Linked DNA regions of Marinagarivorans cellulosilyticus. The protein of the gene in region 2 binds, or shares a complex with, the protein of the main gene of each other region. Links are inferred from orthologs where the notes say so. Each region holds a gene or a part of one and is shown on either strand. Other genes may lie near its edges. The genes, in order: MARGE09_RS04185 and sdhA.

What was found.
Region 1: the proteins of sdhA (region 2) and MARGE09_RS04185 are in contact, whole or in part, in a crystal structure (PDB 6C12), measured with the Escherichia coli proteins. The link is inferred for Marinagarivorans cellulosilyticus from one-to-one orthologs.

Annotation. Positions count from the first base shown.
Region 1 is NZ_AP023086.1:1,049,439-1,055,385, forward strand. The notes cover bases 1,703-4,573. They hold MARGE09_RS04185 (FAD assembly factor SdhE), read left to right. Parts: upstream 1,703-2,950; coding sequence 2,951-3,196; downstream 3,197-4,573. Other genes in these bases: MARGE09_RS04175 (HDOD domain-containing protein), read right to left, coding at 1,703-1,772; ygfZ (CAF17-like 4Fe-4S cluster assembly/insertion protein YgfZ), read right to left, coding at 1,802-2,824; MARGE09_RS04190 (protein YgfX), read left to right, coding at 3,266-3,706; MARGE09_RS04195 (hypothetical protein), read right to left, coding at 3,861-4,573. Also shown: MARGE09_RS04165 (HvfB family MNIO-type RiPP peptide maturase), read right to left, coding at 1-92; MARGE09_RS04170 (HvfA family oxazolone/thioamide-modified RiPP metallophore), read right to left, coding at 174-572; more of MARGE09_RS04175, read right to left, coding at 918-1,702; more of MARGE09_RS04195, read right to left, coding at 4,574-4,685; MARGE09_RS04200 (MFS transporter), read right to left, coding at 5,283-5,947. UniProt on the Escherichia coli protein: An FAD assembly protein, which accelerates covalent attachment of the cofactor into other proteins.
Region 2 is NZ_AP023086.1:3,266,306-3,272,338, reverse strand. What follows is about bases 1,939-4,895. They hold sdhA (succinate dehydrogenase flavoprotein subunit), read left to right. Parts: upstream 1,939-2,509; coding sequence 2,510-4,282; downstream 4,283-4,895. Other genes in these bases: MARGE09_RS13065 (succinate dehydrogenase iron-sulfur subunit), read left to right, coding at 4,301-4,895; sdhD (succinate dehydrogenase, hydrophobic membrane anchor protein), read left to right, coding at 2,137-2,505; sdhC (succinate dehydrogenase, cytochrome b556 subunit), read left to right, coding at 1,939-2,143. Also shown: MARGE09_RS13085 (citrate synthase), read right to left, coding at 1-969; more of sdhC, read left to right, coding at 1,766-1,938; more of MARGE09_RS13065, read left to right, coding at 4,896-5,005; MARGE09_RS13060 (2-oxoglutarate dehydrogenase E1 component), read left to right, coding at 5,177-6,033. UniProt on the Escherichia coli protein: Two distinct, membrane-bound, FAD-containing enzymes are responsible for the catalysis of fumarate and succinate interconversion; the fumarate reductase is used in anaerobic growth, and the succinate dehydrogenase is used in aerobic growth.

The DNA.
Region 1 (5,947 bases), 2.2 Mb from region 2 along the record:
TTTAATGTGGTTAGCATTTCCCGTCGAAAACCTAGCCCTGCGCCTTTTAAAGCGGGTGTATTGTGCGAGGGTTGGTGAGTGCTTGAAGTCATGACAAAACCATTAGTTACACAATAAAGTAAAGCTTGGTGCGCAGCGCTAGCCGCACACCAAGAGGGTTTTAGGTAATAGCTTTAGGCCGCGCCACACTTACCTTCGCCGCATTTGCCTTCAGTTTTCTTCTTATCGGCACCGCATTTAGCTTCGCCACACTTGCCGTCAGATTTCTTTTTGTCGGCACCACATTTGGCTTCGCCGCATTTGCCTTCAGATTTTTTGTCGGCGCCGCACTTGGCTTCGCCGCACTTACCTTCAGACTTCTTATCGGCACCGCATTTAGCTTCGCCACATTTGCCGTCAGACTTTTTGTCGGCACCGCATTTGGCTTCGCCGCATTTACCTTCAGCGGCAATTTGGTAGCCGCCTTCCAGTGCTGTCGCGCTAAACGGGTTTTCGCTGGCGGCAACATGGCCAGAAGCCAGTGCAACGGCTACTGCAGAGCTTAAAGTTATGCTTTTTAATGAATTGTTCATACTGTGTTTCCTTTGTATTAATCAAATAGAACGGTTGATATGACTGGTTAAATTGTATTGTGTATGCAACGCGTTGCACACCGATGTTGAACCCTAAAGGTTATACCTTACTTGCCTGTACAGGAGCTTAAGCATTTGAAAATGTTAAATACTGGGTACCTCTAAAAGAGGGATAGTTCAAACTGTTCACAGGGTTAGTCGCTAGTGTGGCAGGATTCTTACACAATAATTTTAAAATTTTTATCACAAAACGTCTTTTGATGAAAGTATGCGCTGAAAATACAGGCGAATAGACTAAAAACCCGCACAGTGCGGGCTTTGGTAGGGGAGGGAGAGGGCGGCTGTTTAGTTGAGCAACTTCATGGCTGCAGCCATGTCGTCGTCTACACCTTCGGCAATAGCCGATTCGATGTCGAAATCTAACCCTAGGCGGTCAAAGGCGGTAACGGTGCTGTAGTCTAAATCGCCAAAGCGTTGCGCGCTGGCGGCTAAGCTTTGCAGCATGGCGACGGTGACAATATCGGAATAATCAGCTTTATCGGCGGCGCGGGTGAAATCTACATGGCTAAGCGGCACGTTGCAGATTTCGGGCGGGAAGTCCCACTCGGTTAATATGCGAGCGCCCAATAAACTGTGGATCTCTTGAATAATGCTGTCTAGCGTCATGCCATCGCGCAGTAAGGCGGGGTAGTGCTCGGCAAATTGTAAAATAGGCAATATGCCGATTTTGTGGGTAAGCCCTGCAAGGGCAGCCATATCGGGCCGCAATTTGGTTTGAAACTTACAAATCATCGTGCACATGCCAGCGGTTTCCGACGATATAGTCCAGACATCGCGCAGGCGCTTGTCGACCATGTCGGTTGTGGCTTGGAACATTTGTTCCATAGCTAGGCCAATGGCCAGCGAGCTGGTGGTGGCCAAGCCCAAGCGCATAAGGGCCATGTTCAAGTCTTGGATGTCTTGGCTGCCGCGGTAGAGCGCACTATTGGCGACTTTAATAATGCGCGCTGTTAGTGCGGCATCGTGGCCAATAATGCCCGATAGCTTTTTAATATCCACTTCGGGGTCATCGGCGGCGTCTCGGACTTTAATAGCCATTTCTGGCATCGTCGGGAGAATCAGCTTATCGGCTGCAATGGCATCACATATGGCTTTATAGACCTTCTGCGATATGGGTGACATTGATGCTGCTGTGGACATACTGTGCCCTCGTTAGAGTTTCCGTTCCCTTAAGGTATAGCATAGGGAAGCGGGAGTGGCTGTAGCGGCATGGTATGAACGGGGCGATTAGCAGGACTATTGTCCGCGTCTTGATCGGTAGCTGTATTTGTCACGATGCCAGCAACAAATAAACTGGGTGCTTCGGCGTCAAAGGCTTTGGTGCAGGCAAGCAGCGCATAACCGGTTGCATTGCTGGCTATGGCAGCTACCTCACCCACTGCTTTGCCTTCGGCGTTAATAATACGCTGGCCTACACTGATGGGCTCACAGGGTTGCTCATCAAGCTGAAGGGCGTGCACGCGTTGCTTGCTTTGCCCTTTGTAGTGCACGCGAGCAATAATTTCTTGGCCTGTGTAGCAGCCTTTTTTAAAGTTAATGCCGCCGATTAAGTCAAAGTTAAAGGCTTGAGGTAGGTGAGCATCGCTGGTGGCTTGTTGAACTTCGGCGCGACCTTGCTCAATCATTAATAGCTGCCAGCGGCTGGCGGCATAAATTGGGTTTTGTGCCAGCAGGGGCTTTATGTTATCTAGACCTAGGGCGCAGTGAGTGCTCACCCAAAGCTCGCCCAGATTATTGCTGTGCTGTAATACAGTGCCTGCTGGTGTGATGCTAAATTGGCCGCCTTCGAGCTTGTTACTGCTGATACTTTCGGGAATAGCGCCCACAATGCCCAGCGCTAAGGCTTGGCTAATTTCACACTGTGCCTTGGAAAATACAATGTACCTTTGCAGTGCTTGGGCCGTGCTTTTCGCAATGCTGCTGTGTACGCGCAGGCCAACACAATCGTCAGCCAATAATGCCATGGTAAAGCTGCTGAGCATGCGGCCGTTCACATTGCAGTGAGCCCCCAGTCGCCAATACCCCTGCGTAAGCTGGGTTACATCACAAGTGCATTGGCCCTGCAAAAACTTAATGGCATCTGGCCCTGTAATGGTAATGATTGTGTGTTCGGTGAGCGGAATTAGGCCATCACCGGTATGGCTAGCGGCAACGGTGGTGGGGGGAAGTAATGAAGTCCAAGCGCTATTCATGGTGCTACCTTATATTGTGTGCCGGCAATGGCGGCCAACAGAATGTACTGCGAATGTGGCAGGCCAGCGTATAATAGCTGGCTATATTGTAGAGTGTGTACAACACACGATTATTGAGGTTTTTTTATGGAATACAACCGCCTGAAGTGGGCTAGCCGGCGCGGCATGCTAGAGCTGGATTTAGTGCTCATGCCGTTTTTAGAGAATGTTTACCAAACCCTGCCGCCAGAAGATCAAGCGCTTTATGTCGAGCTGCTTACTAACGAAGATCAAGATATGTTTGGTTGGCTGCTCAAACACAAGGAGCCACCTACCGAAGGCTTAAAGCGTATTGTAGCTATTGTAATGGATAATACTGGCCTAAAGGTTTAATGCCTGCACTGAATGGGTAATAAATATTACCCGATAAACTATGCGATATAACAAGCCAAGGATTGCGCGATGTATAAAAAAGATAAGGATATTATCTTTAAGGTTGCACCTACGTATTTTGTTCCTAGCGTACAGCTATTGCTTTTTCTAGTGGCTGGGCTCAGTGTGTTATTCGGGCCTTTTATCGTCACCGCCAAAATCATTTTTTGCCCTGTATGGTGTTGTCTTGGCTTTTATTATTACATGCAATACGTGCGTCAGCGTAGCTATAGTCAATTACGCTTTAGTAACGGTAACCTATTGCTAATTTTTAGAAACGGGCAAGAACCGCAGTTAGTACATTTTTGCGGTAGCCAGCGTATTCTGCCGTGGTTAGTCGAGCTGAACTTAAAGCTAGAAGATGGCAGTGTTATTCACTGGGGAATCAGTTTCGATACTATGGATGCCGACAGTTTTCGGCAGTTAAAAGTCTTTGTGCAAACGCGGGTAGATCAGCTGCAATCCCCATGAACCCATAAGCTCGGAATAGGACGTACTTATCAGCTTAAAGCTGAAGGAATAGTTACGTCCCGTTTAGTTAATCGCTAAGTGTTAAAAAGGTTAACCTTAACACTTGAGGAATATATTTCCGTGGCTTGTTCTAAGTCAACCTAGTTCATAATAGCTACTGAGGTACGTTAGTTTTGCGCTGCGCGGGCTTCATTAACCAGCTTGTTTGGCGTTTAGCGAATTGTGTGGCTGGGCTATCCAATTCTATTTGATCATAAGCATATAAATAATTATTGTTACCTTCTGTGCCTAGGATAGCGACATGAAATAAGTGTGGCGTGTTGTCGGGTGAGTTGGGTCTGTAGTCAAAGGTCCATGATGTTTGAGTGACAAGGTTGTCATCGTTAAGGCTGACTTCTGAATTATAGGCGGGGAGATATCTGTGATTACCATCATCGTCTGTTTCATAGAGGTAAAAGATAGCTATTGTGGCGTTGCTTATGTTATTGCGGTAATTCGCGGTAATTGTGAATGTATAATCCATATTACTGATAGCTTGCTTCGGTGTTATAGATTGAATCTCTATGGCGGGGCTATCGCATGAATCTGGAACTTGAGGGATGCTTTCAAGGGTAACGGTATAGCCCGCATCACTAAGGAGTAGATTGCCATCATTCAATGACAATGTTGTGATCCCTCCCGTCTGGTCGGTTACAGTGTTACCCTCAATAGTTTGTATTGAGCCATTAAGTTCATAATTTCCAGCGACGTTGCATTCGTAGTTCATGATCAGGCCCTGTGAATCAATCTCAAAAATCAGATTGTTGGCAACCTCGCTGGAAACGATCTCCCCATTAATACTAGCATGCTCAAAAGACCAAACTCCTTGAAACTGATTTTCAGGCGTAGTGTTTTTGTCACTGCCGCAGCCAGAAAGTGAAACAATTAAAAGAGAAGAGCATGCGGCTAATTTGAATGTTGTGATTGTATTCTGATTCATTTTTACTCCTTAATTTACGAGTTTGGCGTACGTATACGTTGCTGATTACAAGTTAAAACCAGCCTTGGTCGCTGATGAATTGAGAGATATTGATAGGGTTCCCCTTTAGTAATAATTATCAGGGAAGTTTCATTTATACCATATCGTTCAGTATTTGCTAGTGCGCAATCTTCTAGAATCATCACCATTCAACGAAATTTTTTTTGATTGAGTTGGTCGCTAAAATAAAATAGTTTCAGCTGCAACTTTCTCAGGTTTTGGGCGTAAGTAGTCTTAATCTGTTATTTATAAAGCAATAAACCAGTGAGTTTGGCAACGCTAAATTTTTGGGGGCTCGGCGAGTTGTCGCTTGTGTTTCAGCGATGACATATTATTGGCTGAAGGGGGCGACGAAGCGCTTAAAGCGAGGGGGATTACTTTACATCACGAACCGGATTGTATTTCGAGAATTAACACGGCCGCGCGCTTTTGAATGTGAGCCTAACAGAAAAAATGTGGTCGGTTTATGGTCTAGAGCCTGCAGGGGGGATGAGCTTATGGCGGGTAATATTAATGCCTCTGTAATGACTATTAATAGTATGCAGAGGCATTAATACGCTAGGGCTTCTCCTTTCCCCAATAAAGACACCCTATAGCCGCAATTAAACACAGGCTGCCAAGCACAGTAAACAATAAAGTATAGTTTGCTTCTGTAACGGCTTCGGTGGGTATGAATAAATGAATCGATAATAGCGGTAGGGTGGCTATCGGTGTTATAAATTGACCAATAAAAAAACAAGATGTTAGCTTTCCCATTTTTTGCCCTCGTTGTTCGGGGGGGCAGCGGGACATTAACCATGTGATTAAATTGGGGCGAATAACACCTAGGCCAAAACCCAAAATAATTAAAATAGCCATTAATGCCAGTTGGCTCATTAATGGGCTTTTTATATCGAGTAATGCTTGCTGGCTTGTTGCCCAAAAAATAAAGCCTAGCGCGATAATGCCAAACCCCCCAGCGTGCAATCGATGGGTGCTAGTTATAGGCTGAAAGCGATGGTATTGGCTGGCGGTAACCGCCATCACTAATAGCATTAGGGCTATGAAATAACCACTATACTGGGCGTTAGCCGCTGCGCTAGTATTTAGCGCTTGTAAATAAAAGGGTAAATGCACGGGAATAGCATAAAGCGCTAGAATTTCTACAATGGCCAGTGCGCAGCAACCCCACAATAAATAATCACGCGGTTGCGTGTTGTGCTTAGTTGCATTTAATGGCGTTG
Region 2 (6,033 bases):
CGTTTTCTTCATCACGCGGGCACGCGGGTCAAAGTTTTTATAAACGCGGTGGCCAAAGCCCATCAAGCGGAAAGGGTCGTTTTTATCTTTCGCCTTTTCGATGTACGCATCAATATTATCTTCAGTGCCAATCTCTTCGAGCATTTGAAGAACCGCTTCATTAGCACCACCATGCGCAGGCCCCCAAAGCGTAGCAATACCTGCGGCAATACAGGCATAAGGATTAGCGCCAGAAGAGCCGGCCAAACGCACGGTCGAAGTAGACGCATTTTGTTCGTGATCAGCGTGCAATAAGAAGATGCGATCCATAGCCTTCGCTAAAATGGGGTTTACTTTGTAATCCTCACATGGCGTGCCAAACATCATGCGCAAAAAGTTTTCTGCGTAGCCTAGGCTATTGTCAGGATAAAGCACTGGCTGGCCCACATGGTGTTTGTAGCACATCGCAGCCAAAGTGGGCATTTTAGCGATCAAACGATAAGCCGCTGTAATGCGGTGCTTTTCGTTGGTGATATCAAGGTCATCATGATAAAACGCCGATAATGAACCTACCGCACCACACATTTTAGCCATAGGGTGCGCATTGTGATGAAAACCTTCAAAGAATTGATGCATAGACTCATGCACCATCGTGTGATTGGTTATTGTGCGCTTGAATGCTTCGTACTCTTCGGCTGTTGGTAACTCGCCGTGCAGTAACAAATAGCAGCTTTCAAGGTAGTCCGATTTTTCAGCCAATACATCGATAGGAAAACCGCGGTGAAGCAAAACACCCTTGCCACCATCGATGTAAGTTATCGCCGAGTCGCAAGCCGCTGTCGAAACGAAACCGGGGTCATAGGTGAAAAAACCATTTCGAGTCAAAGCCCCTACATCGATGACCTCTGGGCCAATTGATCCGGCACGGACGGGTAACTCAATGGTTTGATCTAAACCGTCGACTGTCAGTTGCGCTTTCTTTTCGGTCATTACCGACTCCTGTAACTGGATTTATCTAATAAATAAACTTAGCACGTTAGTGCTGATACCACAGCACTAAGCCATCTTATTTTATGCGGTTAAGACTTGCTTACCGGCCTTCAAACACCCAAACAGACACCAAGGTGGCCACTAAAAACGCCGCTAATCTAGCACGGCGACAAAGTTTATAGCTAGTATCACGCCAAGTTAGCCGCTGTTTATGGTGCACCATGGTCTTGCAATCACCCAATTGGGTGAAAATTAACCGGCAACTACGTGCAATCGGCGCGTAGTATAGTTAAAAATCCTGCACCATAGAAACCATTAATGAAGCGACAGCCAGTAATATCTGCTTTACTTGTATAAGTTTCAGTCAAAAAGCGCCACATTGGTGCGTAAAAATGCAACCGTAATCATATTGGCACAAAACGATCAGCAAGCCCTTGATTCATAAGGCTTAGAAAACAAAAGTTAGTTTGTATTTTAGGTGGCGCATCTCTATAATTCAGCGCGTTTTTTAAGGTTATATAAACGCTTTTTAGAAATGGCACGCTTACCTAAGCGCTAAAAGCAATAATGTGTTAATAGACAGCCACAATATATCTGGCAATAAAACAAAACTAACATACGCTAGCTGCATAACAGATCGAGCGATAGCAAAGTTAGAATATATAAGTGCTTAGTTAGAATTAAACTAGCCATAAATTAATGCGACAGCGATAATCATTAAGACGTAACTATCGCCATTGCGTATAGCTAAACTGTATTACAAGAACCATTCATTCAAAAAAGGTGTGGTGCAACAGTGAAAAAAGACAGGCCTGTCAACTTAGATTTAACAACAATCTCACTACCTATAACTGGGTATGTATCCTTTTTGCACCGTGTATCTGGGATCATCATGCTTGCCGGCATTTTAATTCTTTTATGGATGCTAGACACGAGTTTAAGCTCAGAACAAAGCTTCAACGAGCTCAAAGAAACCCTTAGCAACCCAGTAATTACGTTTGTTGTTTGGGGCGTATTAGCCGCCCTTGCTTACCACACCGTAGCAGGCTTGCGACATTTATTGATGGATATGGGTATTGGCGAATCACTCGAAGGCGGCCGAGCCGGCGCCAAAGCGGTTGTTGCACTAGCGATTTTATTCATCCTGCTTATTGGAGGCTACCTAATATGGTAACTACTGCCACCAGCCTTTCTCGGAACGGCGTATCCGATTGGATTATTCAGCGCTTTAGTGCCGTCATCCTTGCCGCTTACACCTTATTTATAGCTGGCTTTATTGTTTGCCACCCCAACATGGACTACCAAACGTGGCAGGGCCTTTTTGATCAGCTTTGGATGCGTATTTTTAGCTTGCTGGCATTACTGAGCATCGCAGCGCACGGCTGGATCGGCTTGTGGGGCATTGTTACAGACTACCTCACTTCTAGAATGCTTGGCGCCAAAGGCTTGGTTTTACGCCTTATCGTTTTATCAATTTATGCATTAATTACTGTAGCCTACCTCGTTTGGGGTCTCGAAATTTTGTGGGGAGCCTAAAATAATGGCGACAATGAGAACAATCACTTTTGATGGCATCGTTATTGGCGGCGGCGGCGCGGGCATGCGTGCAGCTTTGCAAATGGCCCAGTCCGGTTTTAAAACGGCCGTAATTACCAAGGTATTCCCCACCCGATCACACACTGTGTCTGCGCAAGGCGGTATCACTTGCGCAATTGCCAGCGACGACCCCAATGATGATTGGCGCTGGCACATGTACGACACCGTTAAAGGCTCAGACTACATTGGCGACCAAGACGCCATTGAATACATGTGTTCTGTCGGCCCTGAAGCGGTTTTTGAATTAGAACACATGGGATTGCCCTTTTCGCGCACAGAAAACGGCCGCATTTACCAACGCCCCTTTGGTGGTCAATCTAAAGATTTTGGCCGCGGAGGCCAAGCAGCCAGAACATGCGCTGCTGCCGATCGCACCGGCCATGCGCTATTGCACACGCTTTATCAACAAAACGTCAAAAACAACACTACATTTTTTAATGAGTGGTTTGCTGTAGACCTTGTTAAAAACCAAGATGGTGCAGTAGTTGGCGTTATTGCCATTAATATTGAAGATGGCGAAACCGTTTTTGTAAAATCAAAAGCAACCGTATTAGCCACCGGCGGTGCTGGGCGCATTTATGCCTCAACCACCAACGCCCACATTAATACTGGCGATGGCATCGGTATGGCTTTACGCGCTGGCGCCCCAGTGCAAGATATTGAAATGTGGCAGTTCCACCCCACCGGCATTCACGGTGCGGGCACCTTGGTAACAGAAGGTTGCCGCGGTGAAGGCGGCTACCTTATCAACAAAGACGGCGAACGTTTTATGGAGCGCTACGCTCCCAACGCTAAAGACTTGGCAGGCCGTGACGTCGTTGCCCGCTCGATGGTGCTAGAAATTTTAGAGGGTCGCGGCTGCGGCCCCGATGGCGACCACGTACTCCTTAAGCTAGATCACCTTGGCGAAAAAGCATTAAACGCAAAGCTGCCTGGCATTCTAGAATTATCGCGCACTTTTGCTCATGTTGACCCCGTCAAGGCCCCTATCCCAGTCGTACCGACGTGCCATTATATGATGGGCGGCGTCGCTACAAATATTAATGGCCAAGCCATTACCCAAGATGCTGACGGCAACGATAAAATTATTGATGGCCTATATGCGTGCGGCGAAGTAGCGTGTGTATCGGTGCACGGCGCCAATCGTTTAGGTGGCAACTCGCTACTTGATCTCGTAGTGTTTGGCCGAGCAACCGGGCTATATCTTGAAAAGGCATTGCGCGAAGGCATTGATATGCGCGAAGCCTCACAAACAGATATCGAAAGCGCGACTAGCCGTCTTGAAGCGGTTAATAATACCAATACTGGTGAATCGGCCTCAGTACTACGCAAAGAATTACAAACCGTAATGCAAAACCACTTTGGCGTTTTCCGCAAAGGCGAGTTTATGCAAGAGGGCATCACAAAAATTGCCGACCTACGCAGCCGAATCGAAAACATCAAACTTGAAGACAAAAGCAACGCGTTTAATACAGCACGCATAGAAGCACTTGAAGTGCAAAACTTGTTAGAAGTTGCCGAAGCTACAGCCATTGCCGCCGAAGAGCGCAAAGAATCACGCGGCGCCCATGCCCGCGATGACTTCCAAGAACGCGACGATAAAAACTGGCTATGTCACTCGCTTTACTTCCCTAGTGAAAAACGTGTGGGCAAGCGCGATGTTAATTTTGCGCCTAAAACAATGCCTAAACTCGAACCTAAAATCCGTACGTACTAATTTAAAGGGTTGATGAAAATGCTGAAAGTTGAAGTCTACCGATACAACCCCGAGACAGATGCGACCCCGTATATGAAAACTTACGAGGTCGATACGGACGGAAAAGACGTTATGGTTCTCGACGTTTTAGAAATGTTAAAAGCACAAGATGCCTCATTGTCTTTTCGCCGCTCTTGCCGCGAGGGCGTATGTGGATCCGATGGCATTAATATTTCGGGAAAAAACGGGCTTGCATGCATAACGCCACTATCGGCTTGCGTTAAAAACAATAAACTGGTTTTGCGGCCTCTTCCCGGTTTGCCGGTTATTCGAGACCTAGTGATCGACATGAGTCAGTTTTACGCCCAATACCGCAAAATTGAGCCGTTTCTACAAAACGATACGCCAGCACCTGCAATCGAGCGCTTACAATCACCAGAAGAACGCGCCAAACTCGATGGCTTATACGAATGCATTTTGTGTGCTTGCTGTTCAACTAGCTGCCCATCATTTTGGTGGAACCCCGATAAATTTATTGGCCCTGCAGGTTTATTACAGGCTTATCGCTTTTTGGCCGACAGCCGCGATACAGCGAATGAAAAACGCTTAGGCAACCTTGACGACCCATTCAGCGTATTTCGCTGTCACGGTATTCAAAACTGTGTGGCAGTTTGCCCCAAAGGCCTTAACCCTACGCGGGCTATTGGCCATATTCGCAGCATGCTGTTACACAACGCAACTTAAGCTCGACCGTCGGTGGCGCGAAAAACGCGCTTCCGGCCTATAATGCATACAGGGGTCGCTTATCGCGACTCATTAATCGGCCTTCGGCCAAGACTGTTTAGTCAAGCAGCGTCCAATAGCATTAGCTGTAACCTGTTCGACTGGCGTACCCAGATAGACGGTGGGAAAACAATGCAACAGAGCCTCATGGAGCTTCTATGGAGTACTTCACATATCTCAGGCGGTAACGCCAGCTATGTCGAAGAAGTGTATGAAACCTATTTGCGCGATCCCAATTCCGTTCCAGCCCCGTGGCGCGAATACTTCGATAAATTACCTCGCGTCGAAGGCAACTCAAACCCCGATGTACCACACTCAGAAATTATCGAATACTTTGAGTTGCTCGGTAAAAATCGTGCAAGGCCTATTATTGCACCAGGCTCCGGCGCTGGTAATATCGCACATGAACGCAAACAAGTTGAAGTAGTTCAACTCATCAATGCTTACCGTCTTAGCGGCCATAAAAAAGCCAAGCTAGATCCGCTTGGTTTAAACAACGGCAAAACCGAATTAGAAGAACTCGATCTACATTTTCACGGCCTAAATAACGCCGATTTAGACATTGTTTTTCAAACCGGTGATTTATCTTACGGCGCGGCAGAAGCCCCCTTAAAAGACATTATTGCCGCACTAAATCAAACTTACTGCAACACAGTAGGCGCCGAGGTAATGCACATAACGCATTACACCGAGCGCAAATGGTTGCTACAACGCCTAGAAAGCCAGCGCTCCAAAGCAACCCTGAGCAAAGAAGCCCGCATCGATTTGCTCGAACGCCTAACCGCCGCAGAAGGCTTGGAGAGACACCTCGACAGCAAATACCCTGGTACAAAGCGCTTTGGTCTCGAAGGTGCCGAAAGCTTAATCCCTATGCTTGACGTGTTAATTAAAGGCATAGGTACCCACGGCGCGCGCGAAATGGTATTAGGTATGGCGCACCGTGGCCGCTTAAATACACTGGTGAATATTCTAGGGAAAAACCCTGCCGA